DNA from 4 places in the Paenibacillus sp. FSL L8-0470 genome. Region 1 is predicted to be linked to each of the others. Evidence: riboswitches for the same ligand, from Rfam matches in the RefSeq annotation. Region 1 holds a riboswitch; each other region holds the start of a gene.

Region 1 (8,134 bases):
TCCATGAACAGATCCGGCAGGCAGACGCCGTGGAACACATCATGCGCGCGCATCCGCTCGTCGCCGTTGTTAAGCTTCAGGTCGAGGAAGGCGAGAATATCTTTATGGAAGACGTCGAGATAAACGGCAACCGCACCTTTGCGTGTGCCGAGCTGGTCGACGCTGACGGCGGTATTGTTCAGCTGGCGGATCCACGGGATAACGCCGGAGCTGGTATTCTTGTGGCCGCGGATATCGGAGCCGCGGGCCCGTACCTTGCCGAGGTAGACGCCGATGCCGCCGCCCATTTTGCTCAGCCGGGCTACGTCGGTGTTGGAGTCGAAGATACCTTCGAGCGAGTCGTCTACGGTGTCGATGAAGCAGCTGGAGAGCTGTCCGGCAACCTTTTTACCAGCGTTGGACATCGTTGGCGTTGCAGCCGTCATGTAAATGTTGCTCATCGCCCAGTAGGCTTCTTTAACCAGATCCAGACGTTTCTCTTCCGGCTCTGTGTGCATGAGGAACATGGCGATAATCATATAACGCTCCTGCGGAAGCTCCATCACACGCCCGTCAAAGTCATGGGCCAGGTAACGGTCTGACAATGTAAGCAAGCCGATGTAATCGAACAGCAGGTCGCGTGTATGATCAATGCAGCCGCCAAGCTCGGCAATCTGTTCTTTGGTGTAGTGGGTCAGAAGCTCTTCACGGTAGATGCCTTTCTTCACCAGATCGGAAATCAGCGGGTACAGCTCGCCGTATGGCTCATCCGGGTAGGCTTTATAGCGGCGGTTAACCGCGGCTTTTTTGTATAGGGTCGTCAAAAGCGAGCGGGCAGCAGCAAACTTCCAATCCGGTTCTTCTTTGGTTACGAGCTCAAGGGCGCTCATGGTGAAGGCGCTGCTGATTTCCTCTCCGCTGACCTCGCTCCGGCGAAGCTTGGACTGCACCCCGCGCAGCAAGGTTTCTTTGCTTAATTGCTCAAGGCCGTTCAGGATACGGTCGGCGTAAACGGAGAGGCGGATTTCATCAAAAGCCAATTGGCGGTTGTCGGGTTTCACTACGAGTTCTGGCATAGGGGATTCATCCTTTCGTATTTGGGTTTAATTTTCAATATTAAAAATTGATATATTATAGCGCAGAAAGCGGCCAGGAAATGGCGGCTAAGCCGACATTTCAAAGCTGCCTTCGAAGCAGGCGATAGATCGTATCGCGTGCTGGAATCCGGGTCTGCGGAAAACAGAAGCTTAAAGTATACCATGAAATTTATATTTCCAAAAAGCTAAAGTACAGCAGGCTGCCAATGGATGACTTCCTTGCCGGCAAGGCTGGCCGGAATGTCGATAATCCGCTGGTTGCTGCTTCCCCGGTAGGGAAGGGTAGTATCTTTAAGCTCTTCTACAAATCGTCCGTCAATCACTACATGGCACAAGGCCAGCAGATTCCATTCCGGCGAGCCCGGAGAAGCCGTCAGCTCTTCATACGTATAACCGGTATAAATCCAAATTGAGAAATCCGGCAGCACAGCGCGAAGCTCATGAATGAAGCCCGCAGCCTCTTCTGCCGAGAAAAAAGGGTCCCCGCCGGCCAGCGTCAGGCCGTCCAGCAGCGGATTAGCGGCAATTTCGGCAATAATCTCACGCTGCCGCTCCAGGGTGAACACTTCACCAAAATTGAAATTCCACGTTTTCGGATTGAAGCAGCCCGGGCAGCGGTGGCGGCAGCCGCTGAGGAAGAGGACGGCCCGCATGCCCTCTCCCTCATTAATTGATTCCGGGTAGTAGCCGCAAATATTCATAGATGCTTGAGGCGGTCTCTTACTTCGGCCTGCTTGGCGGCGTTGAAGCGGGTCTGGTAATCGCCGGTCAAATATCCGGTTACCCGGCGCAGGCGGCGGATATGGGTGTCATGCTCATGCGCGCCGCAGGAAGGGCAGTTCGTGCCGATAACCCCTTCATAGCCGCAGCCGGAGCAGCGGTCAATCGGGTGGTTAATGCTGAAATAACTGATTTCCTGCTCCAGCGCGTAGCGGATGATTTTGACAAAAGCCGCCGGGTTGCTGCGGGCATTGCCGTTCAGTTCCACATAGGAAATGGCTCCGGCGTTGCAGTACTCATGGAAAGGGGCCTCAAGGCTAATCTTCTTGGCCGCACTGAGCTCGTAATACACTGGAATGTGGAAGGAGTTCGTATAATATTCGCGGTCGGTTACGCCGGGAATAGAGCCAAGCACCTTGTGGTCCACCTTGGTGAATTTGCCGGACAAGCCTTCGGCAGGTGTTGCAAACAGCGTGATGTTAAGATTGAGCTCTTCGCTCTTGCGGTCGCAGTACTCGCGCATATGGCGGACAACGGCGAGCGCTTTGGCATGGACTTCCATGTCCTCGCCATGATGTTTGCCGTACATGGCCTTCATGCACTCCGCCATACCGATGAAGCCGAGCGACAGACTGCCGTGCTTCAGCAGCTCGCCTACGCTGTCCTCGGGAGCAAGCTGTTCGCCGCCTTCCCAGACACCTTCGCGCATCATGAAATCGGAGGCTTTGGCTTTCTGGGCCGCTTGAATCCGGAAACGGTGCAGCAGGCCTTCCAGTGCAATATCCATATAATGATTCAGGTCGTCGTAGAAGCCTTCCTCGTCGGGAGCAAGACGGCGGCCTGTTACAGTGCCGTGAGCGAGGCCCAGACGGACCAGATTCAGGGTGTTGAAGGACAGATTGCCTTTGCCGGAGCAGTGATTACGTCCGAAACGGTCGCCCAGTACCCGGGTGCGGCAGCCCATCGTAGCAAATTCAGTGTCCGGGTCAGCCGGATCATAGTACTGCATGTTGAGCGGAGCATCCAGATTGGCAAAGTTCGGATACAGTCTGCGTGCGGAACATTCGGCTGCTTTGAGGAACAGCTCATAGTTCGGATCGCCCTGCTGCTGGTTGACGCCCTGCTTGCATTTGAAGATTTGGATCGGAAACACCGGTGTTTCTCCGCTGCCGAGGCCGTTCATGGTGGCGGTCAGCAGGGAGCTGATCACAAGCTGGCCTTCGGGGGAGATACAGGTGCCATAGTTGATGCTGGTAAAAGGAATCTGTCCGCCGGAACGGCTGGACATCGTATTGAGATTATGTATCATACTCTCTGCTGCCTGCAGTGTTTCGCTTTCGGTCTCTTTCTGCGCAAAGCGGAAGGCGCGAGGATACTGCTCCGCCAGATCGCTGCGGCTCATCGAGATTTCGCCGAGGTGATCACCGGCTTGTCCTTCTTCAAAGTACTCCAGTCCCTTGCGGAACAGCTTGGCGAAGGATTTGGTCACGTACGGGGCAAGATCATAATCCAGTTTATTGGCGGATACGCCGCCGTATTGGGCATTTTGCTGGGATTGGAAAATAATCGCCACCAGCGACATTGCGGTCATAATCGAGTTCGGAGGACGGACACTGCCGTTGCCGGTATTGAAGCCTTCGCGGAGAAGGCGCTCAAACGGGATAAAGATGCAGTTGGTCGTTCCGATGGCGTATTGATCCAGATCGTGGACGTACACGACATTATCCTGAATGGCCTGCACGAGCTGTGGCGGCATCGTGAAGTTGCGGGCATACCACTTGGAATATTCACTGCCGAATTTGCTCATTTTGCCGGAGAAGCTTTCTCCGTTCAAATTGGCATTCTCGCGCAGCAGATCCAAATCCCGGCTGTCGATAATATCCCGTCCCAAATGAATAACTTCCTCCAAAAGAACTTCCTGTGCAGCTTGTCCACCGTTGTACCGTTTCTCCAGCAGCGTCATTGTCTAGCTCTCTCCCCTCGGTATAGTAAGAACGAAGTATATACTTCCTGATAGCAGTAAAAAAGCATCTCCCGCCGAAGAGGCGGAAAATGCCCGAATGCGTACGAAATATCCTTACAAGGATATTTGCCGGTTGTCTTGATGAACATACAAGCAGGGGACAGGGGTAATCTCTGTCCTGTTCTTATATATTCCGCAGAAGCCGATACCTGAGGGCGATAACGGTTTATAGCCCTCAGGTATCGGCAGCCTTGGCTCCTTAAAACACGGGAAGGCTATGTCTGCTTGTGCAGGCCGCATTGCGGACACCTCACCTGGTCCTCGCAGGCATGAATGATGGTGTCGGCGAAACAGGCAGGTCTCCTGGCTTCCGGTGAATCCTCCGGCGCCTTCCCGAGAGCTTTGAGGCCCCTCAGTGGCTATTGCCGGTAGACGCTGCTTGACGGGCTTCAGAAAGCCTGCAGGCATCCGGTTACAGTGGCGGGACCACAGCGGATTTGCACCGCGTTTCCCTATTAAGCTTCAGCTCGCTTGAAAGAGCGAAACACCTGTTTCCACTATATTTTGTTGTCGTTAGATAAAAATAACCCAATATGTTGTGTTTGTAAACCATTTTTTGAAACTCCGCGCGGGGAGCGGGTTCTGCGGTTTTACTCACAAATGATCCACAGTTAGTCCACAGGTAATCCACAAGTTGGGTGCAAAAAGTGTCTGGATAAAGTCATAAATTGTCTTAAAAGATGCCACAAAGAGTCCATAAATATTGTGAGCGTGACACTGGAATGCCTAATGAAGAAATATGGGGGACGAAGGGTTACGAATGGTGGGGGTTAGCGGTTTGTGGGTGTGCGGCGGAGTTGCTACAATAAGAACAGGCCGGAGACATATATCAGGAACTTTAGGTTTATAGTCCGTAATAAGGTCGCGCGAGGAAATTTCCAATAAAGGGTTTTATTTACAGCATATTAAGGAGGGATTCAGAATGGCAATTGGCGAAGTAACCGTAATTCCAATCGGCACAGGCAGCACGAGCCTGAGCAGTTATGTGGCCGATATGCAGCGTGTGCTCAGGGGAGTGGAAGGGATCACTTATGAGCTTACATCTATGGGGACGATTATCGAAGGACCGATCCCGCGGATTCTCGCTGCCGTAGAAGCGCTGCATGAGTCGCCTTTCGCTGCCGGGGCACAGCGGGTATCCACGTCGCTGAAGATTGATGACCGCCGCGACAAGCCGTCTACAAGCCGCAGTAAGCTGCAATCCGTTGAACGCAAGCTGCAGGAGAATTGAAGCCCGGATGTTGTGAAAAAAGGTTGCGTTTTTGGCTGAAAGTTGTATAATATTTTTTGTTTGACAGAAAAAATGCTTTAAGCTGGTGTAGCTCAGGGGTAGAGCAACGCACTCGTAATGCGTAGGCCGGGGGTTCAATTCCCTTCACCAGCATCCCAAAAAAACATACGCGGCGCGGCTTCTTGGAATTTCGGGGGGGCTGCGCTTTTTTTTTGATTTTTCTACCATTCTTCTTATTTTTACCCGAGTAAAGGGGTGTTTCTGAGTCGCGCTGACCTCAATTGCCAGGCAGATAATTGTTTATTACTTAAATGTAGACTACGTACTCTGCATATTGTGTAGGATAAGAAGATTTTGGGCACGGGTGGCAGCACCGATAACAGAATGAATTCAAGGAGCGTACATAATATAAAGATATAAAGTTTTGTTTTGAGTCAATTTCATAACTCGGCATAAAAAAAGCCAACAATCGCTGTGTGATAAATAAATTTGCGAATTAACAAAAAACCGCTCTATTAAAAGGGCGGTTTCTCATGGCATATCAATTCTACATTACTAAACTCCTTGAAAAAATTATTTTACCCCACTGTACTCAAACTGGCGAAGGCATTTACCAACCGCTACACCTAGAAACAAGTGTAATTTAGCTTCGCTCAATTGGAATGAATACACCTAAAATTTCACATGGAAATTTAGAAGCCCGGTATCCTAGGGAGAGGGGATGTGCATGATGGCTTTTATAATTTTTGTTAATATTTAATAATATACCATCCGCTAAATGTAGAATAATTCAGACCATTACCATAATTGCGATTAGCTGTTTGCGGGTTGCGAATTGAAATTCCGCTTGCATCTCTAAAATCAATTGCAGTTAAGCCTCTTTTGTGTGACCAGCCGCCGTCAGCATCTTGTCTATACCAGTGATAATCATAATTAGGAGCAATTACTAATGCTACTTTGTACTCCCGATAACCTGGAACTTCACTATAACTAGAACTACGAATAGATTTACTCAGGTAAGGCATATCAGCTTGTGCAGCATTAATTATGCTTGTAGTTGTTAAGCTTGAGAAAATATTCCCAGCCTTTTCACCTGGTTGAAGTTTGTGCCCAGAATAAGTAGATATGTTTAACATATAAGCATAGCAATTGGCCTTATCTGTTAATGGTGCCCAAACACTAGTATCATAAGGATGTTCGTATCCACCAGTTACCATTGTTTCAAGTAACTGCAATCCTACGGACTTTTTGGAATCCTCTTTTGGTTCAGATGAATTTTGACTATATTGCGTTTCATTGATTGGTATATCATTGTTTGGTAAAACTGCTTTATTTAATGTGGAATCAAATCCTGCAGGTCTATAATTGACTTCTAATTGCACTTCTTCAGGCAAGCTGTTAAACCATTCCAACCACTTTTCCGGATCGGGATTAAAAGATGCTTGTTTTACCTTTTTATGGTATGATTATCTTCTAAATATTACCAGTAAAATAATGGTAAAAAAGGAGAAGTTCTAATGACACTAGCAAAATGCTTTAAGTTCTCAATGACATTATTATTCATTTTAATTATTTGTTCAGCATGCCAAAGCAACAAAGAAGAAGGGCCAAAGGAGTACATTTCGTATGATGAATTAAAAAGCTTAGCTGAAAAAGGCGTATCATTGAATTGGGGGGATTTTGACAAGTATTCCTTTGAGGATATCGGATCAGGAATATATATAAGAAAGTACAAAATTGAAGGAGGACACCAACTGTTAATTAAGGGGAAAAGCCTAGAAAGTCCACCTGAGAAAATTTATATTGTTAATCAAAATGGTAAGGAGCTAGAACTTACTCAAGATAACTTGAGCGAATTGTAAGACTTGAAGTAAACACCTTGGAACATTGCTACACTAACGGTTTTTTTAATGGTTTTATGGGGCTTATTTGACCGAAACATCCCCTCTGCCTACGAAAAAACGGGAAATATGACCTGCTGGCAACCGTTACGGTTTGGTAAACTCCTATTTTAACCCAAATTGTGTTACTCACATAGCGTGGTTTGGACATACGAGAGTTCAGCAACTGAGACAGCCCCAGTTGCTGATTAAAGGGGATTAGGTTTAAGTTGCTTTACGGGACAGCTGCTAATTTTAACGCATTACATAGCCGGTTTCACTCCACGAGCTGCTGTTAGGCGCTGTCAGATAAATAGTTCTCCATGGATCGCAGATCCGTATTTTTGAACTTTATGACCTCCTTGATTGCTTTAACACGATCCGGTTTGCCCCGTTTGCTCAGTCGGGCAAAAGACCATTTCTCTATGCCGTCATTCATCGAAAAGGTTGGTGAACGCGTTGAAGAAACCCAATGCTTGTTGAAATTAATCCAATCAATATCCGTACAGACAGAACCGTGGTCATAAAAAAGTTTCAAAACCTCCTTGATAGTTGTTGTCATCATTTAATAATTTTATGGCTAGTCATACATAGTTAAACATTAACATGCAGGCTCTTTTGCTATATAAGCGCTAGTCTGAATAAGCACACCCATTAAAACTTTCAGGTCCGACACGGTTAACGTTTACAGTGCTGTTCACAAATAAGGAATAGATGATCTCAGCTGCTGGAGCGGGATTGTAGTCAGAGCCTATTAAGTAAAGCGGGAACAAGTTAGTAGGTGTTGTTGCCCCTGGATTTAACTGAAGCCGGTTTGAAGCAACTATGGGATCAGTAGCTGCACTCCCCCTAACCACAAACAGGTTTAAAGTGATAAATCCTCCTGAAAACACAAAAAAAGTTGCGACGCCATTGAACTGTACCCTAATAGGGCCCTGAGATCCGGCAGTGGTTAATCCAATCTGGCCAATTAATACATTTTGGTTTGCTGTCAATCCTGCGCCATTCATGCTGCCGGCAATGCTAGCGTTTTGAGAAGTCCGAGCATCGAGTAAACGTGTCATACATCAAGCCTCCCATAGTTTTTGAGATATGGTATGCAGCTAATTCAAAGAGTTCGTCCGCAGGGAGGCAATCATTTAGAGACAGCTAGCCGGTCAGGATGAATGTGTAAACGGATTCCAGAGGGGACCACAATATGTAG
Region 2 (8,134 bases), 520 kb from region 1:
ATATTTGTCCGGCTCACCGAGAACGGAGAGACGCTGCTGGTGCGCCAGCAGGATGGCGAGAACCGTGCCTTGGTCAGTGCAGGCAAGGCGCGGATTTATTATTCCATCCAGCAGAAAAAAGCACTGTTCGGCAAGCTGAAAACAGTACATATGACGATTTCCGCCGAAGTGCCGGTGGCGAAGGATGTACTGTGCTATGTCAAGAAACGGGGCGGGCATCCGGCTTCTAAAGAGGACGGCATCCTATTTCCGTTTGTGCAGGATTTCCCCGCCGGGAGAAGCGTTCTTCCGCCGATTGAAATCGGCAAGGAGGATTTTGTACGCATCTTTTTCACGGATGGCCGCAAGTACGGGTTGTATTATGAGATGGTGCCTGAGTAATCCGGTGTTGAGCTTGTAATTATGAGTCCGCAGCTTGCTTGGATTATAAGCATCATTAGGTGTAAGCTTCGTACGTCTGGTGCGCGTATTTGTTGGATCGTAAGTATCTTGAGATCTTGAGGTAAAAGCTTCATATGTCTGTGGTGCGTGCGTTTGTTAGATTTTAAGTAAGTCTGAACGGCCTGCTTTTTGGAGTCTGAAGTGGCAGTAATTGCATTTCGTGCAACTAAAACGATCGATTTCTCCTACTAGGCAGGTTTAATTGTATTTTGTACATCTATATTTCGGGAAAGCTGATAAAGTATGCCATTCGCTCTTCCATAATTGCACAAAGTGCAGGTAAAGCTGGAGCGGTGGGCCTGAGCGTTGATATAGCTGTACAAAGTGCAGTTATCATTAAGCTGCATGCGGACGCAGAGCGAGACAGAGAAGTGTAGAGAAGTGAAGTGAAGTGAAGAGAAGTGAAGAGAAGTGAAGAGCAGAGCAGAGAATAGAAGAGTAGAGTAGAGTAGAGTAGAGTAGAGTAAAGCGAAGCAGTTACAGTAGATTAGACTACATCAGGTCATAGCAGATCAAATTGTTGGAACTTAGTTTTGTAGGCACTTACTAACAAGTGATGCAGACAGAACTTTTAGGAGGATGAGAGATGTCTTTTTTCAGCCGATTTAAGAAGAAAAATCAGCCGCAGGCGCGGCCGCTTTTTTATGATATTGTCTGTCCGTACTGCTTCACCAAGTTTTCGCCGGAGGACGTTGTTTTTCGGGCCATGCACAGCCGTGAGGATGATGAGAATTATGCGCTCGGCGAAGATGATGCACTGAATAAATACCGTGAGCGTTTCGGCCTCGATACTGTCGATGATATGGAGGCTGTGCTTAATCCGGCTGATATTCCCGAGGAATATCACCACTATACTGATCATGTGCTGACCGGTCTCACCGACCGCTATGGTGTGCTTACGCGCAGACGGCTGTGCCCGTCCTGCCATAACGAGCTCCCCGTGACCGCCGGCAAGGTGCCAAGCAACATTATCTCGATCATCGGCGCCTCCCAGGTCGGGAAGTCGGTGTACATGACCTCGCTGATCCATACACTGCAGCATACGACTGCTGGGCATTTCGACGCGGCCTGCATGCCATTGAATGCTGAAATCAGCCGCAAGTTCCGCACCCTGTACGAAGAACCGCTGTTTGAGCGCGGCGATTTGCTGGCCTCAACACAGAAGGAGAAGATGCAGGAGCCGTTTATTTTTCAATTTGTGTTCAAGGATGAAGAGAAGCCGCCGCTGACACTGGTATTCTTCGATGTTGCCGGTGAAGGCATGGTCGATCAGGATTACCTTGGGCTGCATGGCCAGCATATCAAGAACTCCGCGGGAATCCTGTTCATGGTCGATCCCTTGCAGATCCGCTCTATCCGGGAGAAGATCAAGATTAATTACGGCGACCGTCCCGGGGAATGGGTCTCGCAGTATGATGAGCCGCGTGATGTGGTGCTGACGATGTTCGGCGATTTCATCGCCTACCAGGAGAAGAGCAAGACCGATATCCCGACGGCCGTCGTGCTTGCCAAAAGCGACATGCTGCATTCGCTGAAGGATGAAGATGGCGACTACATCAAGTCCAACAGCAATGTATTCAACAACTATGTGCACCGCAACACGCTGAACCTGGATGAATTCCAGAACATCGACGGTGAAATCCGCCGCTTTATCGGCAAGGTAGACCGTCCGTTCAAAGATACGATGGATGTGTATTTTGCCAATACGGGGTATTTTGCCGTCTCCGCGCTGGGCAGCAATCCGGTCAACCAAAAGATAGAGGGTGTCGTCAGCCCGATCCGTGTGGACGAGCCGTTTATCTGGTTGCTGCATAAGCTGAACTATATTGAGGGGAGCGACGGGCCGTGAACAGATTCTCAGGGTCCAGGATCACCCAGCAAATGTATACCCGCGAGCGGCGGGGCGTATACCGGGCAACCGAAGGATTCGATACTGTAGCGAAGTCGGAGAGCCTGGACAATAATTTTGTCAAAAAAATCATTCATCCTTTCTGCCTTTATGATGCCCCGGCTGAGCTGGCGGCGCGCGGCGAAAAAAATGAGGAGCTGTATCCGGCCGCGCTGCATTTATTCCATACGGAAACAAACGACACGGTGATCGGGCAAAGCCGCTATCAGGCGACTGATTTTACCGGGCAGCGGAGTGCTTTTTTTGCCCATAACTTTGTAGTGCCTCCGACACGCGCCGAGGAAATTATTCAGAGCTATGGGGATTGGCTGCATGCTGATTTTGCCGGGAGCTATGAAGGAGAGCTTGGAGGAACCTTGCCGGAGTTGGCCGATATTCCGGCCCTACAGCGTGAAGGACAGGCTGATCCGCTAACGGTGCTGGGCAGTCTCGGGTTCAGCGAAGCATTGTTCAAGGCGCTGCTGCAGGCGGTCATGATCTCTGTGGCAAGCAAGAAAAAAAGTTATGTTGCCCTCGATGTTCCCATCGCAGAGCTATCGCAGCGGGCGCTGGAGCTTACGGAGATTATTTACGGGGCTTTGCCGTATGATTTCCGCCGCAGGCTAGGGGTACTCACCTATGCAAACGAGCCAAAAAGCCGCAAATATATCGATCTTACCTTTGTAGAAAAAGGATCGCTCCGTCCCGGGGACCGCAGTATCGAGAAGGATTTTATCTTCGATCTGGCTTCGGGCCGGACCCTGAATGCCGATTTCGCTGACTCGCAGCAGCCTTATGCCGATCTGGTATGGAAAACGCTGAAGAACAAGGGCAGCTTAGATGACTTTGCCCGGTTCGCTGATTCGCTGCTGCCCGGTGAGAACGTGGACCGCAAGCTGCAGTTGGCGCTTTATAATGAGCTGGCGGTTTTTTATGAGATTGAGCAGGGCAATGAAAGCTTGTACACGGACAACAAAAATGCTGTGCTCAGCGGCCTGCTGTCCTACCTCAAGCCGGAGGGGGCGCTGGAGTCCCGGGTACGGCTGAACGATATGTTCCTGGAGCGCTTCGACCGTGAGTATGACCTGATCCGCAAAAAGGGGATTCCTCAGCCGGAGATTATGGAGCGTTTTATGGAGTATTTTGTGCTGAAGGGCCATAATTACCGGGTCAAAGTGGTCGATTATTTCATCAACGGTATGCTGAATGCCCGGTCTGCGGACCGGGATGATACATTGGCGGCGGCTTACACTATCATCGAGAGCAATGACGAGCTGAGTGCAGCTTTCTTTAAAAGAGTGCTGGCCCAGCCTATTTTCCGCAAGGCGCTGCTGGAACCGTATATGGAATCCCGGTTGGCTGCTGCAGCGCAATCGTCTGACATTTTACGGTTTGTCGCCCATTGGGGCCGGTTTCTTCCAGAGGCGCTGCAGCAGTCGTTTGTCCGTGATACAATCAGCGATTATTTGCTGGAGAAGCTGCAGCGTGACAAAGATCCGGTTGCGGCGGTGGCCTCGATTCATGACTCTGTAGAGAAGGCGGAAAAAGAGCGCCGCAGAGGCAGCGGGTTCAACCCTGAGGCGCTTTCGCTGCTGAAGGAGCTGATGGCGGCAGCGGACCGCTTCCTGCTGAACCGTGTATCGCTCAGCGAGCTGACACAGGAGCAGCTGCTGGAGATTTCGTTCCTGCGCTACCGGGATACGGCGGATTGGCAGCCGCCGCTTGATTCCATCAGCAGGCAAAAATCCAATGCGCTACGCGCTGCCTACCGCTGGTTCGGGGAGGAGAGTCCTGATGAGGAACTTTTTGCCGGATTGTCACCAAAGGAGCTGGATGATGTACAGCTGCTCGGACGGCGCTGGCTGAAGGAATCACGAAGTGTGGAGCCGTTCGAACGCTTGCCGCTCGCTTTCTATCACAATAGTGACCGCGAGAGCGGCCCGCTGGATTATGATGCGCTGCTGGATCTGGTCAAGCGCAAAGCGGACGGCGACAAAGAAACGGTATACCGTTTCCTGGCCTGGTCACAGAACAACCGGCTGTTCACGGTGTCGAAGAAGAAGCTATACCCGGGCTACCGCCGGGCGATTCTAAAGTATTTCCTGAACAGCGACCGTGAAGCCTTCAAGAGCAGGGATTTCCGCAAAAGCTATGTCTCCGCTGCTGGGCCTGCTCTGCAAAATGTATATAACGAAGCCCGCTCCCAGCTGGCTTCGCCGCTGGCGCGGTGGGTTAGCCGCAGCCGATTTCAACTCCTGATCTCCGGCTCCATTCTGGGGATCGTACTGATTGGCGTTATTATCGCCATCAGCCTGCTGCGGCCGGACAGCCCGGACACGGCTCTGCCGGAGGGCAGCGCAGCACCGGACGGCGGCCACCCGCCTGCTGCCGTGTATCTTAGCGGCAGCGGAGAAGGCGCGGGCAGCAGACTGGTATTCACCTTTGCTGACGCTGAAGAATGCACCGCCTTTACTCCGGCGGAGATCAGTGTAGCAGCCTCCGGTGGGGATCCGGAGGTCTACAAGGTCACGGCGACGTCGAGCCGGTGTCTCGCTCCGTCGCCGGATGCGGGGGCCGCCGGCATGAACGGCGGCAGTGGAACGGCAACGCCGGATGCGTCAGCCGGAACGGAAGCCGACGCGACCGGGAACGCGAACGCCGGAACGGAATCCGGCGCGACAGGGACCGCGAACGCCGGAACGGAAGCCGGCGCGACAGGGACCGCGAACGCCGGAACGGAAGCCGGCGCGACAGGGACCGCGAACGCCGGAACAGAAGCCGGCGCGACCGGGAACGCGAACGCCGGAACGGAAGCCGGCGCGACAGGGACCGCGAACGCCGGAACAGAAGCCGGCGCGTCCCCGGCTGTGTCATCCGCGCCTTCGCCGGGAGAGACCGGGGGAGCTTCGTACCAAGTCACTGTGGATCTGGAACCGGGGGCTAAGCTGGCCGAGGGCAACATGATCATCGCGGGCGATTATAAGCTGACTCTGCAGTCGGATCCAGCACTTACGGCAGCTCCTACACCGAGTGCACAGCCTACTGCAACTGCGACTGCAACGCCTACGGATGATGGCGGAGCAGCAACCGAGGCTCCTGAGTAAAGCGATATAAACAGACAAAAATCCTGAACCGCATGTTTTGCCCGGAGAGAGCAGGGCAGATGCGTGTTCAGGATTTTTCTTCTTTCACAGAGCTCCGGCGTTGGTTATGACGGATCACCCTGTAAAGGGATTCTCTCCCTCTAATGTGGAGTGTATATTGAAAATAAGTTGTATAAGACGATATACTACCGCTAAATTATCCGGTTGAGCCTTATGTGGCGTTTTACGAAATAATAGCGGGTGTAAATCCGCCTAATCCTTATTAATGTGGGAGTAGCCAAAACTTAGCGGGCATTTTTTCCGCTACTAATGATGAACTGCGTGCAGACAGGTTGGGATCAACGAAGAGTGTGTTTGATGCTTTCGAAAAGGGCTCAGCCGGCAACGGGCGGCATTGGAACAGCTTTTCTATAGACATACAAGGGAATAGTGGATATGATTATGAATATTAAAATTTGATAGTCTAGTGAAAAGGGTGCAGATTCTATCCAGTAGAATTTGCTTAAAAGGGAAGTCCGGTGCAAGTCCGGCGCGGTCCCGCCACTGTAAATGCGGAGCGACTCTTAAGGGTGCCACTGTCCTGTGAAGCAAGGACGGGAAGGCGGAGGGAAGCTGTGAAGCATAAGCCAGGAGACCTGCCTTTTTCTTGAACGTTTCTATTCTTCGTGGGGTAAGAATGCGGAACATTACAAATGGATGTGGTGGCGGAGCTTGAGCACCCCCGTGCTTCATTTGTATTCTTCCGAGGCCGCCCTTAGCAGGGGCGGTTTTTTTGAGGGATGAGGATGAAGTATAAGCCGGTGCTGTATGTTATCCTTCTCTCTCGCAGAAACGGCCCCGTCCTTTTGAAATGGACAGCATAGCCGTTTCTTCTTGTTGTCCGCTGCTTCACTATTTTATTCACGGAAAGAGGTTAACGATGAAGACTCTTCTCTCTGCCAAGTCCTTTATGCTTGGCCTGGCTTTATTGCTGGTTATTTCGATTCTGGGAACAGCGCTTGTTCCTTCAGGGCAAGTGTTTGCCGGGGCGGTCTCCGCTACCGCGTCCGGAGGAACGGAAAGTGTTACTGCTGCTGTGTATGCAGCAGACGAGTCTGGCGCAGAGCCGGCTGCGGCTGCATTAACAGCGAAGCAGCAGATTACCGTTGCCGGAGCGACCTATGCGGCTGCCGAGTATATGCTCAGCAGCGGCGTGACGTCAGAATGGCAGGCGGTTGGCCTCGCACAGGCGGGCTACAAAGTACCGGAAAGTTATGTCCGGCTGCTGGAGCAAAAGGTGCGGACAGCCAGCGGCAGCTTTGCCGCAGTCACGGATTATGCACGGATTGTGCTCGCGGTACAAGCCGTGGGGGCTGATCCGGCGAATTTTGCCGGAAACGGCTCTGAGCCGGGTTTTAATCTGGTTGAGCGTATCTATAACAGCGACAAAATGAGCGGCCAGACGCTGAACAATCCGGTCTATGCGCTGCTGGCACTGGATTCAGGCAATTATACTATTGGGGCGGATGCCAAATGGAGCAAAGCGGCGCTGCTCAGCGAGATCCTGTCCAAGCAAAATGCAGACGGCGGGTTCGCCTTGACTTCCGGGGCAAGCGAGCCGGATATGACGGCGATGGCTTTAACGGCCCTTGCTGCGCATAAGAGTGATCCGGCGGTTGCAACTGCCGGGCAAAAAGCAGTAGCCTGGCTGTCTGCTGCGCAGGACAGCAACGGTGGCTTTGGAGGCAGCAGCGAAAGCGCGGCACAGGTCATTATCGGCCTTGCCTCCTTCGGGGTAGACCCGGAAGGAGCAGAATTCACCAAGGGTGAAGCAGATCTGATAAGCAGACTGCTCAGCTTCAGTGTAGAGGGCGGCGGGTTTGCCCATAATCAGGGCGGAAATGTAAATGCTTTTGCTACAGAGCAGGGGCTGCAGGCGCTGGTGGCCTACACCCTGTACAGCGGGGGCGGAAACGGCAAGCTGTATGACTTCACTAAGCCTGCGGTTCCGAATCCGTTAGTGTATGTGCCCCTTGTAATTGAAGGGCCGCAGAACACGCTGGGAGAAGGGATGGCATATGCAGGCAATGTCCTCGAGGTGCTGGAGAAAGTGGCCGCCCAGAAGGGCCTTCCGGTTAAGAATGAATCGGGCAGCTATGTAACGGGAATCGGCAGTATCCAAGCCGGAATCTACGGCGGCTGGGATGGCTGGAAATATGCTGTGTCCCGGGACGGGGCATGGATTGATCCCGATGTAGGAATGAAGGATTTTAAACTTAAGGAAGCAGACCGGGTTCTCGTTTATTATGCGGGCAACGATACGCAGCTGGTGAATTCGCTGACGCTGTCCGCGTTGCAGCCGGGTGAGGAGGAGCCTTTCTCAGTCACGGTTACCCAGATAAAATGGGTATGGGACAATGCCACAAATATTTCGAGTCCTGTAACCTCAAGTGCATCTGGTGTGGAAGTGGCAATCGGAGACCGGAAGGCAACAACCGGTGAAGACGGCAAAGCGGTCTTTGCCGAAGGTGTTCCGGCAGGAGACTATACGCTAACCGTAACCGGTTATGTTGCGGACAATGCACCAACTATCGCTAAATATTCGCAAGCTGTAAAGGTAATCTCCAAGAATGTACCAGTTCATCTGTCGGTTGAAGGACCTGAGGGGCCGGTCGCTGAGGGAGCGCTGCAAGCATCCAACGCGCTGGCGGCATTGAAGAAA
Region 3 (8,134 bases), 1.5 Mb from region 1:
TGCATATGAGCTCCATCGGCTGCCCGCTGATCGGTGACGGCATGTACCGCCACCTGCTGTATGGCAAGGAGGAGCTGACTTCGGAGGAAGCGGCATGGCTTGCGGGCATTGCGGAGCTGGATGCCTCAATTCCGCGGCAGGCGCTGCATGCGGTGCGGTTGTCGTTCAAGCACCCGGTCGGGCTTGCGGAGCTGGTCTTCGAAGCGCCGCTGCCGCCGGATATGGCGCTGCTTGAGCAGAAGCTGGAAAAGGAGACGGCTGGGGAGTAGCGGTACTGCACCTGCACTGCACCTGCACAAGCATATGCCGCCGCAACACCTGGACCTCGTGATTAATGGGAAAAGGTCCCTGTAATTATCGCTTTTGGAAGTAGCGGAGTGAATAGCGGGATTTACTACCTGTAATTTTATCGATAGTGTGTTATAGCGTGATTTCTACAATTATAGAGGGAGTAATTCCCGCTATCCTTTTATAATTGATGGTTCGGCTGGAACTAGCGGGCATATTTCCCTCTAGTAACGCCCGTATTACTGATCTAATGCACTGTAAAACGAAAAGATAGGCCGGAATTACAATTCTATCTGTGAATGATACATGACAGCCCCACGGGTCATCTCCTTAGCTGCAGTTGGGCTGCAATTGAATTCACTATAAATTTTAAAAGGGAACTGCCAAAGGAGCTGCTATGAGTCAACTGAAAGTATATCAATATCCAAAATGCGGAACCTGCCGCAGCGCTGTCAAATGGCTGAAGGAGCAGGGGCATGAGCTGGAGCTTCAGCATATCGCCGAGCAGCCGCCCACTGTGGCAGAGCTGCGTTTGTTGGTCGCGAACAGCGGGCTTCCGTTGAAGAAGTTTTTTAATACGAGCGGTGAGGTGTACAAAGCACTGGGCTTGAAGGACAAGCTGTCCAGCCTTAGTGAAGAAGAGCAGCTTGAACTGCTGTCCAGCAACGGGATGCTGATCAAACGCCCGGTAGTCACTGACGGCAAGAAAGTCACTGTAGGCTATAAAGAAGAGCAATACGGCGAAGCCTGGAGCAACGCCTAATAAGATGGAATATAAGGAGAGGTTACACATGAGTTCAGTAACAACGGGCCGGGTAATGATCGTCGATGGAATGGCTCTGCTGTTCCGGGCCTTTTATGCGACCTCTTATGGAGGATATATCCGCAAGACGAAGGCCGGACTGCCGACCAATGCGGTGTACGGATTTTTGCAGTATTTTTTCGATGCGGTCAGCACATTTGAGCCTTCCCATGTGGTCTGCTGCTGGGATATGGGCAAAGGGACTTTCCGCACCGAGAAGTATGACGGCTACAAATCGAACCGGATAGATGCGCCGCTGGAGCTGATTCCACAGTTTGATCTGGTCAAGGAAGTCGTGGCTGAACTAGGCGTACCGAATATTGGACTGGTGGGCTATGAAGCGGATGATTGCATCGGCACGCTTGCTTCATGCTACAGCGGGGAATCCGAGGTGTACATTCTCACCGGCGATCATGATATGCTGCAACTGGTCAACGATACCGTCAAAGTCGTCATTATGAAAAAAGGCCGCTCGAACTATAAAGTTTACGATCCGGCGGAATTGCTGGAGGAAAAGGGCCTCACCCCTGCCCAGGTAATCGATCTGAAGGGCTTCATGGGCGATACCAGCGATAACTACCCCGGTGTAAAAGGCATTGGCGAGAAAACGGCGCTGAAGCTGCTGACCGAATACGGTACGGTGGAAGGGGTAATCGAAAATCTTCACTTGCTTCCCAAAGGCGTGCGTGCCAAAATTGAGGCCGATCTTGATATGCTTCACCTGTCCCGTGAGCTGGCAGAAATCCGCTGTGATGTTCCGGTAGTCTGCACGCTGGCTGAATGCCTGTGGGCGCTGCAGCGCGAGACGGCAGCCCGCAAGTTCCAAGAGCTGGAATTCGGCAGCCTGATGCATCTGATCGGCAGTGTGCAGGATGAGCGGGGTATTGTGCAGATCGAGCTTGGCGATCTGGGCTGACCTTCGCCAGCCGCTGATACAGGTTGAATATTTTTTTGCAAAAGCACTCTTGAATCTATATAGGTTCCAGAGTGCTTTTTTTGCGAATGGGGTGGAGCATGCCATATATAAAGATTGACGAAGAGGTTTAGCAGTGTTTATAATATTAATATAATCATTAAGTAATTAATATATATATTAATTATTGAGAGGTGGATTATTAAAATGGCTCAGCGTGCAGTATTAAATGCGGATATCCGCAAGGGAACAATCAACCGGAATATTTATGGACATTTCTCCGAGCATTTGGGACGTTGTATTTATGAAGGTATCTGGGTAGGCGAGGATTCGCCGATCCCGAACACGAACGGCATCCGTAACGATGTTGTGGAAGCGCTTAAAGAAATCAAGATTCCGGTACTCCGCTGGCCGGGCGGCTGCTTCGCCGATGAATATCACTGGAAAGACGGCATCGGTCCGCGCGAAGGCCGCAAACGGATGATCAACACGCATTGGGGCGGCACGGTGGAGAACAACCATTTTGGCACCCATGAATTTATGGAGTTATGCGCCATGCTGGATTGTGAGCCTTATATCAACGGCAACGTCGGCAGTGGCACGGTCCAGGAAATGTCGGAGTGGGTGGAGTATTTGACGTTCAACGGGGTTTCGCCAATGGCGGAGCTGCGTCAGGAGAACGGCCGGCAGGAGCCGTGGGCAGTAAAATATTTTGGCGTGGGCAATGAGAACTGGGGCTGCGGCGGAAATATGCGTCCTGAATATTATGCCGATCTGTACCGCCGGTATCAGACCTATGTGCGCAATTATGGAGACAATAAGATCCATCGCATTGCCTGCGGTCCGAACGTCGATGATTATCACTGGATGGAGGTACTGATGCGTGAAGCCACCCGCTATATGGATTCCATCACACTTCATTATTACACCATTCCGGGTCCTGCCTGGGAACAGAAGGGGGCAGCTACCGGATTTGAAACCGGCGAATGGTTCTCTACGCTGGAGAAGGCACTACGCATGGATGAGCTGGTAACCCGTCATAGCGTGATTATGGACAAATATGATCCGGAGAAACGTGTGGGCCTCATTGTCGATGAATGGGGAACCTGGTATGATGTTGAGCCTGGAACCAATCCCGGCTTCCTCTATCAGCAGAACACCATCCGTGATGCGCTGGTTGCCGGTGTGACCCTCGACATTTTCCATAAGCACAGCGGCCGCGTTCGTATGGCGAATATTGCCCAGACGATCAACGTGCTGCAGGCTGTAATTCTTACGGAAGGCGAGAAAATGCTGCTGACTCCTACGTACCACGTATTCAACATGTACAAGGTGCATCAGGATGCGGAGCTGCTTGATCTTTCGCTGGAGAGTGGCACCTATAGCTTTGAAGGCCGCGAGATTCCGGAAGTCTCGGCCTCAGCTTCCATTACGGCGGAGGGTGTAATTCATGTCAGCCTGTGCAACCTGAATCATGCTGCAGCAGCATCGCTTCCGCTGGAGCTGCGCGGGCTTGCCGGGGAAGAGGTTGAAATTACAGGAACGACGCTGGCCGGAACAGCAATTGATGCCCACAATACATTTAGCCAGCCGGAGGCAGTGACGCCACAGCCGTTTACCGGCTTTAAGCTGGAAGGCGACAAGCTAAACGTTGAGCTGCCTCCGATGTCGGTGACCGTGCTGGAAATTACCCCGAAGGCTTAAGGAGCATACGATATGAGTACTTTATCGACCTGCAAGGGCTGCCGGGAAGAGTACAAGGTGACGGATGCCCAGATTGCCCGGATTCTGGCTTCATCAATGTTCACCCCGGACAACACTGCTCCAGATGAAGTATACAGGCAGCGGGTTGCCCTTTGCTCAGCCTGCCCGAAGCTCCAGGATGGCGTAACATGCACGGCCTGCGGTTGTATCATTCCGGTCGTGGCCAAGTTGAAGGAGCGTGGCTGTCCGTTGCCGGGCGGCGGTTTGTGGAGTCCGGTCACGGAGTAGCGTTCCGCCAAGCCGTTAGAGAACCTTTGTCACAGAGGAAGCGTCCATTGGCTGTGATACCGGAAAGAAGCCCATGGATTCCCAGGCATACTGAAATTTTAAACGCCCTCATCACTCGTGGATGCAATACCGCGAGGGATGGGGGCGTTTATGTGAGAAGAGAAGAATATATGTGCGGACTTTACAGTGAAGGCTTCGCTTGATTAGGAAACTGTTCCATTCCCATTGTCAGTCCTTGCTGCTGTATCCGTTTTATCCGCGTCAGCACTATTGAATCCATCGGTATAGAACAGCTCTACGACCAAATCCTCGTTGTAATTGCCGAAGCCTTTGCCGAATAAGGTGAGCCCGCCGATATGTTCGGCATCCTCTTCCACCGAGAGCCTGAAGGTCCACTGCTTGTTGCGGATTGCTACCTGTTCCAGCGTAATGTCGGAGAGTTTTAAGCCGTCCATATAGGTTCCTTTTGGAGTAATGCGCAGCTGCTTGAGCAGGCCGTATTGATTGGTGTACGCGGGCCACCAGGCAGGGGTATATTTCCCCGGGCTGTCTCCGTAATCGCCTGGGCTAGTCCAATACCCTAGCTTCTGGCCATTCAGCGTGAATGCAATATCCGAAGGCCAGTTATTATTGGTTGACGGTGCTTCGGAGGCTATCTCCATCGTAATGATGAGCTCCTCCGGCTGTTGGCTGGATAACAGGAAGTTGGGTATTTTGTATTCGACATACCCTTTGCCAAACCAGAGAATTCCGGCATTCATCCGCTCCATATCCCAGAAATAACGCGGATCGTCGAAGCTGCCGATGATATGCTCGGTAGTGGCCAGCCCGCAGGTGGGCTCTATCTCAAAGTCGGAATAATGTCCGACCGGTATTTCTTTCCTGTGACCCTTGCGCTCTGCTTTGGCCTGGAGTGGGAAGATAATCTCCACCCCTTCAGCGGCAAGAGAACAAATCTTCTGCAGTCCGCTTCGTCCGGGGGCCATATGGGTGCGGATCAGTCCGGCCGTTTCCAGCTTGCGCACATGCATTGTCATAATGGCACTGCTCAGCTTGACCGCTCCCGCCAATTCCTTTACGTTCATGGGCTGAACAGCGAGCAGCTGCAGCATTCGCAGACGTACAGCGCTTGAGAGCGCCTCGTACACCGGCAGGGAATCTTCGGTAAGATCAAGTTTCATTTTCTGGGTACGCCTCCGGATTCAAGTTATATAGTTAATGATTATATTACTTAAATGAATTTCTTACAACCCGTAGGGTCCACCGGATGGTGTGCTGGAGAACTTTGCCGCTCCACTTTTATCACAGACACCCCCCGGCGAAGTCCACTATAATGTACAGGATAAATTAGCGATAAGACAAGGTGCCCTTGTAACTACAAGGGGTAACAGGGAATCGGGTGCAAATCCCGAGCGGTCCCGCCACTGTAAGGAAGAGCTGAACTTCAGCATGTCACTCGGCAAACAGCCGGGGAAGACGAAGGAAGGCGTTATGATCCCGAGCCAGGAGACCTACCTTGTTTGCGCGCACCACGACTCTACGCGGATAGGAGCGGTGTACGAATTGGTTAAAGAGATGAAGGCATGCATTTTTGGAGACGGTGGATGTTGAAGATTTGGTGCAGAGCAAGTGCCAGCTTCAGCTACCCCAAATTACAATTCTGCGAATTCTTCGCTGTTGCAGCGGGACCACCATCTCTTACATATCTGATGACGTACATAGCACTCCCACCCCCCGGGGCGGGAGTTTTTGATTTGATGCGGCACAAAATGACGAATCCATGGAGGGAAAAGCATGAACAAACGCAAGTTTTGGAGTTTTGCTGCACTCATTGCCGGATTTACCGTTTATTTTTTGCTGAATGAGCCGGGCACGGCCAACGCGATGCATATTATGGAGGGTTTTCTGCCGGTAGGCTGGGCCGTATTCTGGTGGGGGGCATTTCTGCCGTTTTTTGCCCTTGGAGTCCTTAAGCTGAAGAAAATGACCAAGGACAACCCGGAGCTGAAGCTGCTGCTTGGGCTGGCGGGTGCATTTACCTTTGTATTGTCAGCACTCAAAATGCCTTCCGTAACCGGAAGCAGCTCCCATCCTACAGGAACGGGACTTGGTACTGTAATGCTGGGGCCGCTGCCGATGAGCGTAATCGGGTCTGTTGTGCTGCTGTTTCAGGCGCTGCTGCTGGCACACGGGGGGATAACGACACTTGGAGCGAATGCATTTTCGATGGCGGTGGCCGGTCCTTTTGCCGGGTATGCGGTCTATAAGCTGCTGATGAAGGTGAATGGACGTGAAAAGCTGGCTGTCTTTATGGCGGCGGCAGTGGCCGATCTCATGACGTATGTGGTGACCTCGGTTCAGCTTGCAGTGGCTTTTCCGGCAGCAGACGGAGGTGTGCTGGCTTCTCTGATTAAGTTCGGCGGTATTTTTGCCGTGACGCAGATTCCGCTCGCCATCAGCGAGGGGCTGCTGACCGTGCTGCTCTGGAACTGGCTGAAATCCTACAGTCCGAATGAGCTGTCGCTGCTGAAACGGCAAACCAAGGGAGGAAGTCTGTGATGAGCAATAAGTGGAAAAATGGGTTGATGCTACTGGCGGTGATTTTGCTGGTGGTGCTGCCTCTGCTGCTGGTGAACGGGGAATTCGGCGGGGCTGACGATGCCGCAGAGGGTGTAATTACAGAGATTGATCCCGGTTATGAGCCCTGGTTCAAACCGCTGACGGAGCTGCCCGGCGAAACGGAAAGCATGCTGTTCGCGCTGCAGGCGGCGATCGGGGCCGGAGTGATTGGCTATTCCATCGGCCTGCTGAAAGGCAGACAGGACCGGCGCAAGCTTAATGATCAGAAGAATTGATGCGTTATCCTATAGCAATGCGCTGAGGCAGCTGCCCGCGATGTGGAAAAGCCTGTTCGCAGCGTTCATGTTCATCCTTTCCTATGCGCTTCATCCGGCCTTGCAGCTTGTGGTTGCCGGCTGGATGAGTGTGTGGTGCGTCCTGTACGCCAAAATCCCGCTGCGTGCCTACGGCCTGCTGTTTGGTACGGCACTTTTGTTCTTTTGTCTGAGCCTGCCGGCCCTGTTGCTTGAAATTGGCCTTCCAACTGCCGGTGAGACGGTAATGTCCTTGCAGCTCCCGGCTTCGACTCTTTCGCTATACATTACGGCGGAGGGGCTGCACCGGGCAGGGTTGCTGCTGGCGCGTGTGTTGGCCTGCCTGACCTGCTGCTTTTTTATCATATTTACAACACCGTTCGGAGAATTGCTGCAGGTACTCCGCAGGCTGCGCATGCCGCAGATCGTACTGGAGCTCATGCTGATTATGTACCGTTTTCTGTTCCTGCTGAGCGATACAGCACATGGAATGATGCTGGCGCGGCGGCTGCGCGGCGGCAGAAGAGGACGGGTGGCCAAACTGCGGGAAGTTGCGGGAATGGCGGGCTCGCTGTTTGCCAATACGATGCACCGCTACTATGGGCTGTCGCAGGGGCTAATAACCCGGGGGTACATGGGTGAGATTATTTTGCCGCCTTACGTGTCACGCCCGGTGCCGCGCAGATTCGCGGTTCAGGCCTGCGTTGGTATTTCCCTGTTGCTGCTCGCTCAGTTATGGATCTTGCGGAGCAGGTGATTACCTGATGCAGGAATCAGCCAACGGCAGGAGTAGAAGTGGAGACTGAACAAGAGTAAGGAGATTGCAATGAATAACGAATATAGCCTGGTCTTTGAGGGGGTCGCCTACAGTTATCCGGACACGGCGGAACCTGCGCTGCGGGAGCTGACTGTCTCCATCCCCAAAGGACGAAAAACAGCAGTGCTCGGCCACAACGGCTCCGGCAAATCAACCTTGTTTCTGCATGCGGTTGGCGTACTGCGTCCGCAGAAAGGCAGGGTGCTGCAGGGCGGCACCCCATTGGCCTATTCCAAAAAAGAGCTGGCCGCCCTGCGCCGCCGCGTGGGCCTCGTCTTTCAGGACCCCGAGCAACAGCTGATTCTTAGTACGCCTATCGAGGATATCTCTTTCGGGCTGCGGGGGACAGGCATGGATGAGGCCGCTATTCAGAAGCGCTGCCTGGAAGTGCTGGAGCAGCTGAATCTGCTGGCTCTGCAAGATAAGCCGGTTCATCAGCTCAGTCTGGG
Region 4 (8,134 bases), 4.7 Mb from region 1:
CCTGGGAGGATATTGGCGTGTACATGGAAGCTTACTCAAGTGTCGTCTACGTATTGATTGCTGTGGGAGTTGTTGTGGGTGGTGTGCTCTATTTCCGCAAACGCCAGTCCGGTAGAAAACCGGTAGATACCACAGATTAATTAAATTCACAGGTTTCGCAGAACTATTTAAAGCCTCTCATAGGGGAGGTCAACAAAAAGGAGGGGATCAATATGGAGCTGTTAACAATTATTAAAGCCATCATTCTGGGCATTGTAGAAGGATTAACTGAATTTGCTCCGGTATCCTCGACCGGTCATATGGTAATCGTGGATGATATGTGGCTGAAATCCCAGGAATTTCTCGGAAAATATGCGGCGAACACGTTCAAAGTAGTCATCCAGCTGGGTTCGATCCTGGCGGTAGTTATCATTTTCCGCAACCGGTTTATCGACCTGCTGGGTCTCAAGCGGTTCAGCCGCAAGGAGCTGACGGCGGTGCCGGAAGGACAACCTCCGGTGGAGACGGAAGGCCGGCTGAAGCTGGCGCAGGTCATTGTGGGACTTATTCCGGCAGGAATTCTCGGATTTCTGTTCGAGGATTACATCGACGAGCATTTATTCTCGACATCGACGGTCCTGATCGGACTAGTCATTGGGGCAATATTCATGATTTTTGCCGACCGGTTCGCCCCCAAAAAAATCAAGACAGAGAGTGTTGACCAAATTACATATAGACAGGCGCTATCGGTAGGTTTGATCCAATGCTTGTCGCTCTGGCCCGGATTTTCACGCTCCGGATCGACCATCTCAGGTGGAGTGCTGCTGGGTATGAGCCACCGTGCGGCTGCCGATTTCACCTTTATTATGGCAGTGCCGATTATGGCGGGTGCGAGTCTGATTTCACTGGTCAAGAACTGGCAGTATTTCACGATGGATGCCCTGCCGTTTTTTATTGCCGGGTTCATTAGTGCATTCCTGTTCGCGCTGCTCTCTATGAAGTTTTTCCTGAAGCTGATCAACCGGATCAAGCTCATGCCGTTTGCGATTTACCGTCTCGTTCTTGCCGGGGTAGTCTACCTCGTCTGGTTCTAAAATACAGTTTGAAACAGCCCGTTGATGGCTATCATTTATCGAAAAGGAACCGGCTGTACCTCCTTACCAAGGACGGTGCAGCCGGTTCTTTATGCTGTATACCAAACGTTCTGCTGAAGCTGCTTCTTGAAGAGAGGCTGTGAGGGAATGTGTGGCAGAATCGCAGCAAAATGAGCCTGCACGGCGCCAGCTATAGGGAATGTGTATAACGGGAATACCCGTAATTCTGTTGCGGATAAGGTATCGGATTCAGTATGATGGCATCAGATTACGGGATGAATACAATTTGCAAATATCGGAGACAGGCGCCAGCCGGAGCATCAGAAAGGCCCGGAGGCTTAATAGGGAAATTCGGTGACAAGCCGATGCGGTCCCGCCACTGTAACGGAAGAGTTCATAGCAGCCCATGTCACTGGCCATCTCTACTTCGCCGGGAAGACTTGCTGATGGATGCCGACGCCGCTAGTCAGGAGACCTGCCTGTCTCAACAGCACTGCAGTACCTACGGAAGATAGGGAGGTGTTAAGACGTTACCCATTGGCAGCCCATGGGCGTCTTTCCCTGCGGCCTGGTTAGGGGAAGACGCTCTTTATTATTGATACCGACTGAAATCATTAACTAAAGCTTAAGGCAATTATTATAAACAAGGGAGTGACTGTAATGACAAACAACATCAAGACGAGCAGCCTCGGTTATCCGAGAATCGGAAAGAACCGGGAGTGGAAAAAGACGCTGGAGGCTTACTGGAGCGGCAAAATCAGTGAAGAAACCTTCCGCGCGGAAATGGCCGGTATTCAGCTTCAGCACCTCAAGACACAGCAGCAGGCCGGGATCGCACTGATTCCTGTCAATGATTTTACCTTTTATGACCATGTGCTGGATACCGCTGCTATGTTTGGCATTGTTCCTCCGCGTTATGCCTACGACGGCGGAGACATTCCGCTCGATCTGTACTTCGCCATGGCGCGCGGCAATTCGGCTGCCCCTGCCTGCGAGATGACTAAATGGTTCAATACGAATTACCATTATATCGTTCCGGAAATCGGCGGGCAGACTCCCCGCCTGATTGAGAACAAACCGCTCGCTGCCTACCGTTTCGCCAAAGAGCAGGCGGGTATTGAAGGCAAGCCGGTTATAGTCGGACTCTATACCTTCCTGAAGCTCTCCAAGGGATTCGCTGCCGATCAAATTGCAGAGGTTGCTGCCCGTTTCCTGCCGGTGTATGTGCAGCTGCTGCAGGAGCTGCAGCAGGAAGGCGTGGCTTGGGTACAGATCGACGAACCGGCTATCGTAACCGGCTTAACCGCGGAAGAAGTTGAACTGCTGGGAACGATCTACAGAGAGATCGCTGCAGCAGTGCCCGGACTTCATGTCTTGCTGCAGACTTACTTTGAAGCTGCAGAGCCGCTGGAAGCACTGCTGGAGTTGCCTGTGCAGGGCATCGGATTGGACTTCGTCCATGACGGCAGGGTCAATCTGGCGTCGATCCGGCGCCTGGGCTGGCCGGACGACAAATGGCTGGGAGCGGGCATTATCGACGGGCGCAATATTTGGCGCTCCGATCTGGATGCCAAGCTTGAGCTGGTCCGCGCGCTGAAGTCCCATGTGCCGGACGAACGGCTGATCCTCCAGCCATCCTCCAGTCTGCTGCATGTGCCGGTAACCGTTCAAGGCGAGGATAAGTTAAAGCCTGCGGTACGGCAGGCGCTGGCCTTCGCCGACGAGAAGCTGGCGGAGCTGAGTCTGATTGCAGCAGCGGCGGGAGAGGATGGGCAGGTCTATGCCGCAGCGCTCGCCGAGAGCCGCGAGGCGCTGAATGTGTTCCGCGCCCTGCCGGAACGCGGGCGGCAGGATGTGGCTGAGCAGGTGCGCAGCCTGGATAAGCTGCCGGACAGCCGCAGCTTGCCCTTCGCGGAACGCGTAAAGGTGCAGCAGCAGAAGTGGCAGCTCCCGCTGCTGCCGACAACGACGATCGGCAGCTTCCCGCAGACGCCTGAAGTGCGCCAGGCCCGGCTCAAATGGCGCAAGGGCGTCTGGAACCAGGAGCGCTATGACGGATTTATCCGCCAGCAAATTGCAGATGCGATTACTTTTCAAGAGGAGCTCGGACTGGATGTGCTCGTGCACGGTGAATTTGAGCGGACGGATATGGTTGAATTCTTCGGCGAGAAGCTGGCAGGGTACCTCTTTACTAAAGGGGGCTGGGTCCAATCCTACGGTTCACGTTGTGTGAAGCCGCCGGTCATTTATGCCGATGTTGCGTTTACCGGCCCTATGACCGTGAAGGAAAGTCTGTACGCCCAGTCGCTCACCAGTCTTCCGGTAAAAGGAATGCTGACCGGTCCGGTGACCATTCTGAACTGGTCGTTTGTCCGTGATGATCTCAGCCGTGAACAGGTGGCCAACCAAATCGCCCTTGCCCTGCGGTATGAGGTGCAGGCGCTTGAGGAGGCTGGAATCGAGATGATTCAGGTGGATGAACCGGCGATCCGTGAAGGCCTGCCGTTAAAGGCAGAAGATCATGAGCATTATTTGAACTGGGCGGTAAGATCTTTCCGTATCGCTACCAACCATGTGAAGGCGACCACGCAGATCCATACGCATATGTGCTACAGTGAGTTCAATGACATGATCGGATCAATCTCGGCGATGGATGCTGATGTCATCTCCATCGAGACCTCGCGCAGCCATGGGGAGCTGATCGTCAGCTTTGAAGAGCAGGAGTATGACAAGGGAATCGGTCTTGGTGTGTATGATATTCATAGTCCGCGTGTACCGAAGGTAGAGGAAATGGCACAGGCCATTGAGCGGGCGCTGCGTGTGCTTGATGCCGGACAGTTCTGGATTAATCCGGACTGCGGCCTGAAGACACGGGGCTGGGAAGAAACCGGAGCGGCGCTGCGCAACATGGTGCAGGCTGCCGTGATTGTCAGAGAGAAGAGCGGGGCGGTCAGCCGCTGATTCGTCCATTATACCGGGCGCCCATTTTCCCAGTGTTCTGTAGGGGCTGAATATCCCCAGGAAGTCCAGCTAGGGTCGTTATATATACTGTAAAAACCAATCCGGGGTATACCACCCTGGATTGGTTTTTTGTGGCGATCTTTTTTAGCATAAACACTTGATAATAATTCTCATTCTTGATAGAATGGGTAACAGAAAAGAAGGAACCGTGGAGGGTCCCTTCTAAGTCTAACCTTATTTACTTTCGAAAGTTTTGCAGTCTGTTTCTTCAGACTGTGTAGGCTCTTTGGAGCTGTGATAAGCTACAAAAATGGACTCAGCGTTGCATTTGTTCTCTTCTGCCCAATAGGTGCAAGAGTTCACTGCGCACAATACGTCTTTTGCCATGAGGGTTCACCTCCCCTTATAGTGGATTGGCAACATAATTAGAACGTTGTGATTTGTCCTGTTCAGCAAGGTGGAGCTTGTCCGAACAGAACCCTGCCCTTATTCCTTGCGAATAGAGGGTTTTTGGTGTTTTGTGTCTTTTCAGACACGATTATTGTAGCAAATTAAGCCTGATTTCGCAAACAGGATCATTCAGTATTCGAATGATCCTGTTTGCGCTGTAAACGTTGTTATTTTTGGGAATAAACATCAAAAAAGGTCCGGAATTCTCCAATCTCCTGCAACCTTCCAGCTTTTGGGACGTCAAAATAAATAACGCGGAAGAGACTCAGAGATCAAAGGGCCTTTCGCCGGAGTAGTTTATATAGAAGAAGCTGAAATTCCACTACACTTTTGGAGGAATGAGAATGCGAAAATGGGGTCTGCATTACTTTTTATTTTTATTGGTTCTAGCAGTTGTGCTGGCGGGCTGCGGTTCAGGCGACGACAACAACTCGGCAGCTGATCAACTCAGTACAAACACCTTCTCTGAGGGAGGGGCGGCAGATTCAGCACCTGCGGCTGCTTCGGTTCAATCGAAGGATTCTTCGGCGGAGTCTGCTACAGTAACAGCAGGCGGGCAGGATCAGAAAACCGATGCGAACAAGACGGGGACAGCCAAGAATCTAGGTACAGAACAGGGTGCTGAACAACCTTCCGGATTTACCGGGAGCGATGTTGCAGCCGGACTGAACAAGAAGCTGATCTACCGGGCAAACCTCAATATGGAGGTAAAGGACTATGCCTCAGCGCAAAGTGATGTACGGAACATGATTACTTTGGCCGGCGGCTATATTATTGAATTTTCGGAGAATATGTCTGAATACGAGAAGGGCGGGACCTTTATTCTGAAGGTGCCGGCTTCCGGATTCGCCTCTTTTCTGGATAATCTGGAGAAGATCAAGAATGAAAAAATTCAGCAAAGCATCACCGGGCAGGACGTCTCAGAAGAATACGTTGATTTGGAATCACGTCTTAAGGCTAAGCAGCTGATGGAGAACCAGTATATCGAGTTTATGAAAAAAGCAACCAAATCGTCCGATCTGGTCGCTTTCGCTAACCAGCTTGGAGCGATTCAGGAGGAAATCGAGCAGATTAAAGGCAGAATGCGTTATATTGATCAAAATGTCTCCTTCTCCACCGTGGAGCTCCGCCTCTATCAGACGGACGAAAGCCTTGCTGTTACGCAGAAGAAAGAGCAGGGTCCGCTGTTAGAGCGGGCATCGGATGCACTCAAGAGCAGCCTGAGCGCTATGTCTATTATGTTGCAGTGGCTGGTTGTTTTCCTAGCAGCGGCACTTCCGGTGCTTCTTGTAGCCGGTGTGGTTACAGTGATTGTCCTCTGGTTCCGGAGAAAATCCAAGCAGCATGAGAAGACGCATATGGAGCGGAGCAACAGGGAGAATCTGAACCGCAGCAGCGCAGAGCCTGCGCCGGAGAATAAAACTGCCCCCGAGGAAGATGGCGGTGAACCTGAGAATAAAGGATAAAGAAGGAGCTCCCTGTAGGGGATGATAAGTTTTTTCGGAGCTTGGTTGTAATTCCCTTGTGAAATTTCCCTAATAGATGAGAAGCAAAGATGGCGCGCCAGCTTCTACTCACTAATAGGTATAGGGAGATGGATAAGAATGAACAGACACGGAGCAGTTAGAACAATTACCAATGCAGCCAGCTACACAGGGGTATCAACAAAGCTTATTCTGCCGACAACCATTAATCCGGTGAATGGCTATGTCGACTGGTACTTGGGCATCGGAGAGGCCTCTATTGAAGCGGGGATTTCCTACTCTTACCTCGGGTTTAAAGTGTTTCTTGGAGCTTCCTACGGAGGAACCAGCACGTACTATAATTCCCAAGTTGTATCGAGTCTTGCCAAAGGCCAGACGGTTGACCTTAAGCTCACTTATGATCATTCCACGCGTCAAGCCACCTTGTATCTGAATGGTGCGGCGCTCCCTTGGACCGACCACAAGGATGTCGGCGATGCGTCGAAGGCGCTGGGGACGTATAACAAAGTGAAAATGATACACGGTGTGGAGGATCAAGGCGCAAGCTCGTACAGCCAGGCCAGCTTCTCCCAAACCCAGCTGCGTACGGACACAGCCGGGGCCAATTACACCCCTTGGACGAGCAGCCTCTCAACCACACAAAAGGTTGCTGTAGGCAGTGGTGATCCAACCAGTGCGAATAAATTCTCAGTGATTAATTTTGCACCACTTATTACGAAGCTTGACCCTGCATAAGCGAATACAAAAAAAGAAACTCTGTAATCAGAGTTTCTTTTTTTGTATTCGTTAGATGTTTAGAATTCCTGTTCTTTATGAATCAGGCATGCTGGAAGAGCACACGGTACTCTCCATAGCCTTCCTTCTCCAAATCTTCTTTCGGCACAAAGCGCAGCGCAGCCGAATTGATGCAGTACCGCAGGCCATTTTCACCGGGACCGTCGTTGAACACATGACCAAGATGGGAATCGGCAGTTTTGCTGCGTACTTCCGTGCGGATCATCAAGTGGCTGAGATCGGTATTCTCCTTGACCGAATAGTCGCGGATCGGCCGGGTAAAGCTGGGCCACCCGCAATCGGAATCGAATTTATCATGGGAACTGAAGAGCGGCTCACCGGATACGATATCTACGTATATACCGTCTCCATGATGATCCCAGAATTCGTTGCGGAAAGGCGATTCCGTAGCGTTGTTCTGCGTCACTTCGTATTGCAGCGGTGTCAAACGTTCCTTCAGGCTGTTCTTATCCTCCTGATGTGTCCAGTGATTCTCGATAAAAGCATCCCGGCCGGAGCCCTTGCGGTAACGCTTGTAGTGTCCGGGATTCTTGTGATGATAACCCTGGTGGTACTCTTCGGCAGGGTAAAACGGTTTAGCCGGCAGGATTGGAGTTACAATTGGCCCCGAGAAACGTCCGCTGGCCTGTAGCGCAGCCTTGGAAGCTTCTGCCTGCTGGCGCTGCTCCTCCGAATGGGTAAATATTGCCGTGCCGTAAGAGGTTCCGCGGTCATAGAATTGTCCTCCGGCATCGGTAGGGTCTATCTGTTGCCAGAACAGCTCCAGCAGCTTGCTGTATGGGAAAATATCCGGGTTAAAGGTAATCTGTACCGCTTCAACATGGCCGGTCGTTTCTGAGCACACTTCTTCATAGGTCGGATTGACCGTATGCCCGCCCGTATAACCGGAGAGGATCTCGACAATACCCGGCAGCTCCTCAAAAGGAGATACCATGCACCAGAAACAGCCTCCCGCAAAGGTCGCTTTTTCTGTTTTGGTGCCTATATGGTTAGACTGAACATCACTCATAAATATCCCTCCATTCATAGAATGCAATTAAATAGATCACAATTCAATTTAATTATAAAGCAAATTAGATCACTCTGCCAGCGGATGCCATTCGTGAGGCAGAATGCTCGTAAGCAACATCCTCATAGCTGCCGGTACTCTCCCTGCTACATGTGTGCTCAGTTGACTCTTTATTCCAAGGAACGGCGGGGCCGGAGGGACCATACGGCCAGTGCGATTACGGCGACATAGACCAGAATAGCTATAACAGCGCTTTTCGGATGAAGGAACAGTTGTCCTCCAAGAAAGGCGTACAGCGATATGCCGGGGATTTTGCCTAGGCCGGTAGCGGCGAGATAACTCCAGAAGTGCAGTCCGGATAC

What was found. A riboswitch is a leader RNA that binds a small molecule or an ion and turns the genes downstream of it on or off. The one in region 1 is predicted to bind cobalamin.
Region 2: another riboswitch for cobalamin. It lies ahead of NST99_RS04730 (DUF4430 domain-containing protein); the one in region 1 lies ahead of NST99_RS02295 (anaerobic ribonucleoside triphosphate reductase).
Region 3: another riboswitch for cobalamin. It lies ahead of NST99_RS09205 (energy-coupling factor ABC transporter permease); the one in region 1 lies ahead of NST99_RS02295 (anaerobic ribonucleoside triphosphate reductase).
Region 4: another riboswitch for cobalamin. It lies ahead of metE (5-methyltetrahydropteroyltriglutamate--homocysteine S-methyltransferase); the one in region 1 lies ahead of NST99_RS02295 (anaerobic ribonucleoside triphosphate reductase).

What each region holds. Positions count from the first base shown of each region.
Region 1 is NZ_JBBOZM010000001.1:497,689-505,822, forward strand. Features, by position in the region: gene NST99_RS02285 (ribonucleoside-diphosphate reductase subunit alpha) at 1-1,055, opposite strand, end outside; gene nrdG (anaerobic ribonucleoside-triphosphate reductase activating protein) at 1,262-1,777, opposite strand; gene NST99_RS02295 (anaerobic ribonucleoside triphosphate reductase) at 1,774-3,759, opposite strand; cobalamin riboswitch at 4,096-4,326, opposite strand; gene NST99_RS02300 (MTH1187 family thiamine-binding protein) at 4,742-5,050, shown strand; tRNA gene NST99_RS02305 (tRNA-Thr) at 5,132-5,203, shown strand; gene NST99_RS02310 (hypothetical protein) at 5,800-6,444, opposite strand; gene NST99_RS02315 (hypothetical protein) at 6,568-6,912, shown strand; gene NST99_RS02320 (hypothetical protein) at 7,226-7,468, opposite strand; gene NST99_RS02325 (hypothetical protein) at 7,563-7,994, opposite strand.
Region 2 is NZ_JBBOZM010000001.1:1,017,028-1,025,161, forward strand. Features, by position in the region: gene NST99_RS04715 (beta-mannanase) at 1-381, shown strand, start outside; gene NST99_RS04720 (hypothetical protein) at 1,028-2,290, shown strand; gene NST99_RS04725 (GAP1-N2 domain-containing protein) at 2,287-5,433, shown strand; cobalamin riboswitch at 5,890-6,090, shown strand; gene NST99_RS04730 (DUF4430 domain-containing protein) at 6,353-8,134, shown strand, end outside.
Region 3 is NZ_JBBOZM010000001.1:2,010,761-2,018,894, forward strand. Features, by position in the region: gene NST99_RS09175 (RluA family pseudouridine synthase) at 1-269, shown strand, start outside; gene NST99_RS09180 (Spx/MgsR family RNA polymerase-binding regulatory protein) at 686-1,051, shown strand; gene NST99_RS09185 (5'-3' exonuclease) at 1,080-2,006, shown strand; gene NST99_RS09190 (alpha-N-arabinofuranosidase) at 2,211-3,707, shown strand; gene NST99_RS09195 (DUF6171 family protein) at 3,720-3,995, shown strand; gene NST99_RS09200 (ArsR/SmtB family transcription factor) at 4,199-5,176, opposite strand; cobalamin riboswitch at 5,340-5,528, shown strand; gene NST99_RS09205 (energy-coupling factor ABC transporter permease) at 5,790-6,554, shown strand; gene NST99_RS09210 (energy-coupling factor ABC transporter substrate-binding protein) at 6,554-6,850, shown strand; gene cbiQ (cobalt ECF transporter T component CbiQ) at 6,834-7,625, shown strand; gene NST99_RS09220 (energy-coupling factor ABC transporter ATP-binding protein) at 7,695-8,134, shown strand, end outside.
Region 4 is NZ_JBBOZM010000001.1:5,174,224-5,182,357, reverse strand. Features, by position in the region: gene NST99_RS23765 (DedA family protein) at 1-140, shown strand, start outside; gene NST99_RS23760 (undecaprenyl-diphosphate phosphatase) at 213-1,073, shown strand; cobalamin riboswitch at 1,360-1,570, shown strand; gene metE (5-methyltetrahydropteroyltriglutamate--homocysteine S-methyltransferase) at 1,734-4,034, shown strand; gene NST99_RS23750 (DUF1540 domain-containing protein) at 4,269-4,421, opposite strand; gene NST99_RS23745 (DUF4349 domain-containing protein) at 4,829-5,950, shown strand; gene NST99_RS23740 (hypothetical protein) at 6,089-6,703, shown strand; gene msrA (peptide-methionine (S)-S-oxide reductase MsrA) at 6,786-7,772, opposite strand; gene NST99_RS23730 (TVP38/TMEM64 family protein) at 7,943-8,134, opposite strand, start outside.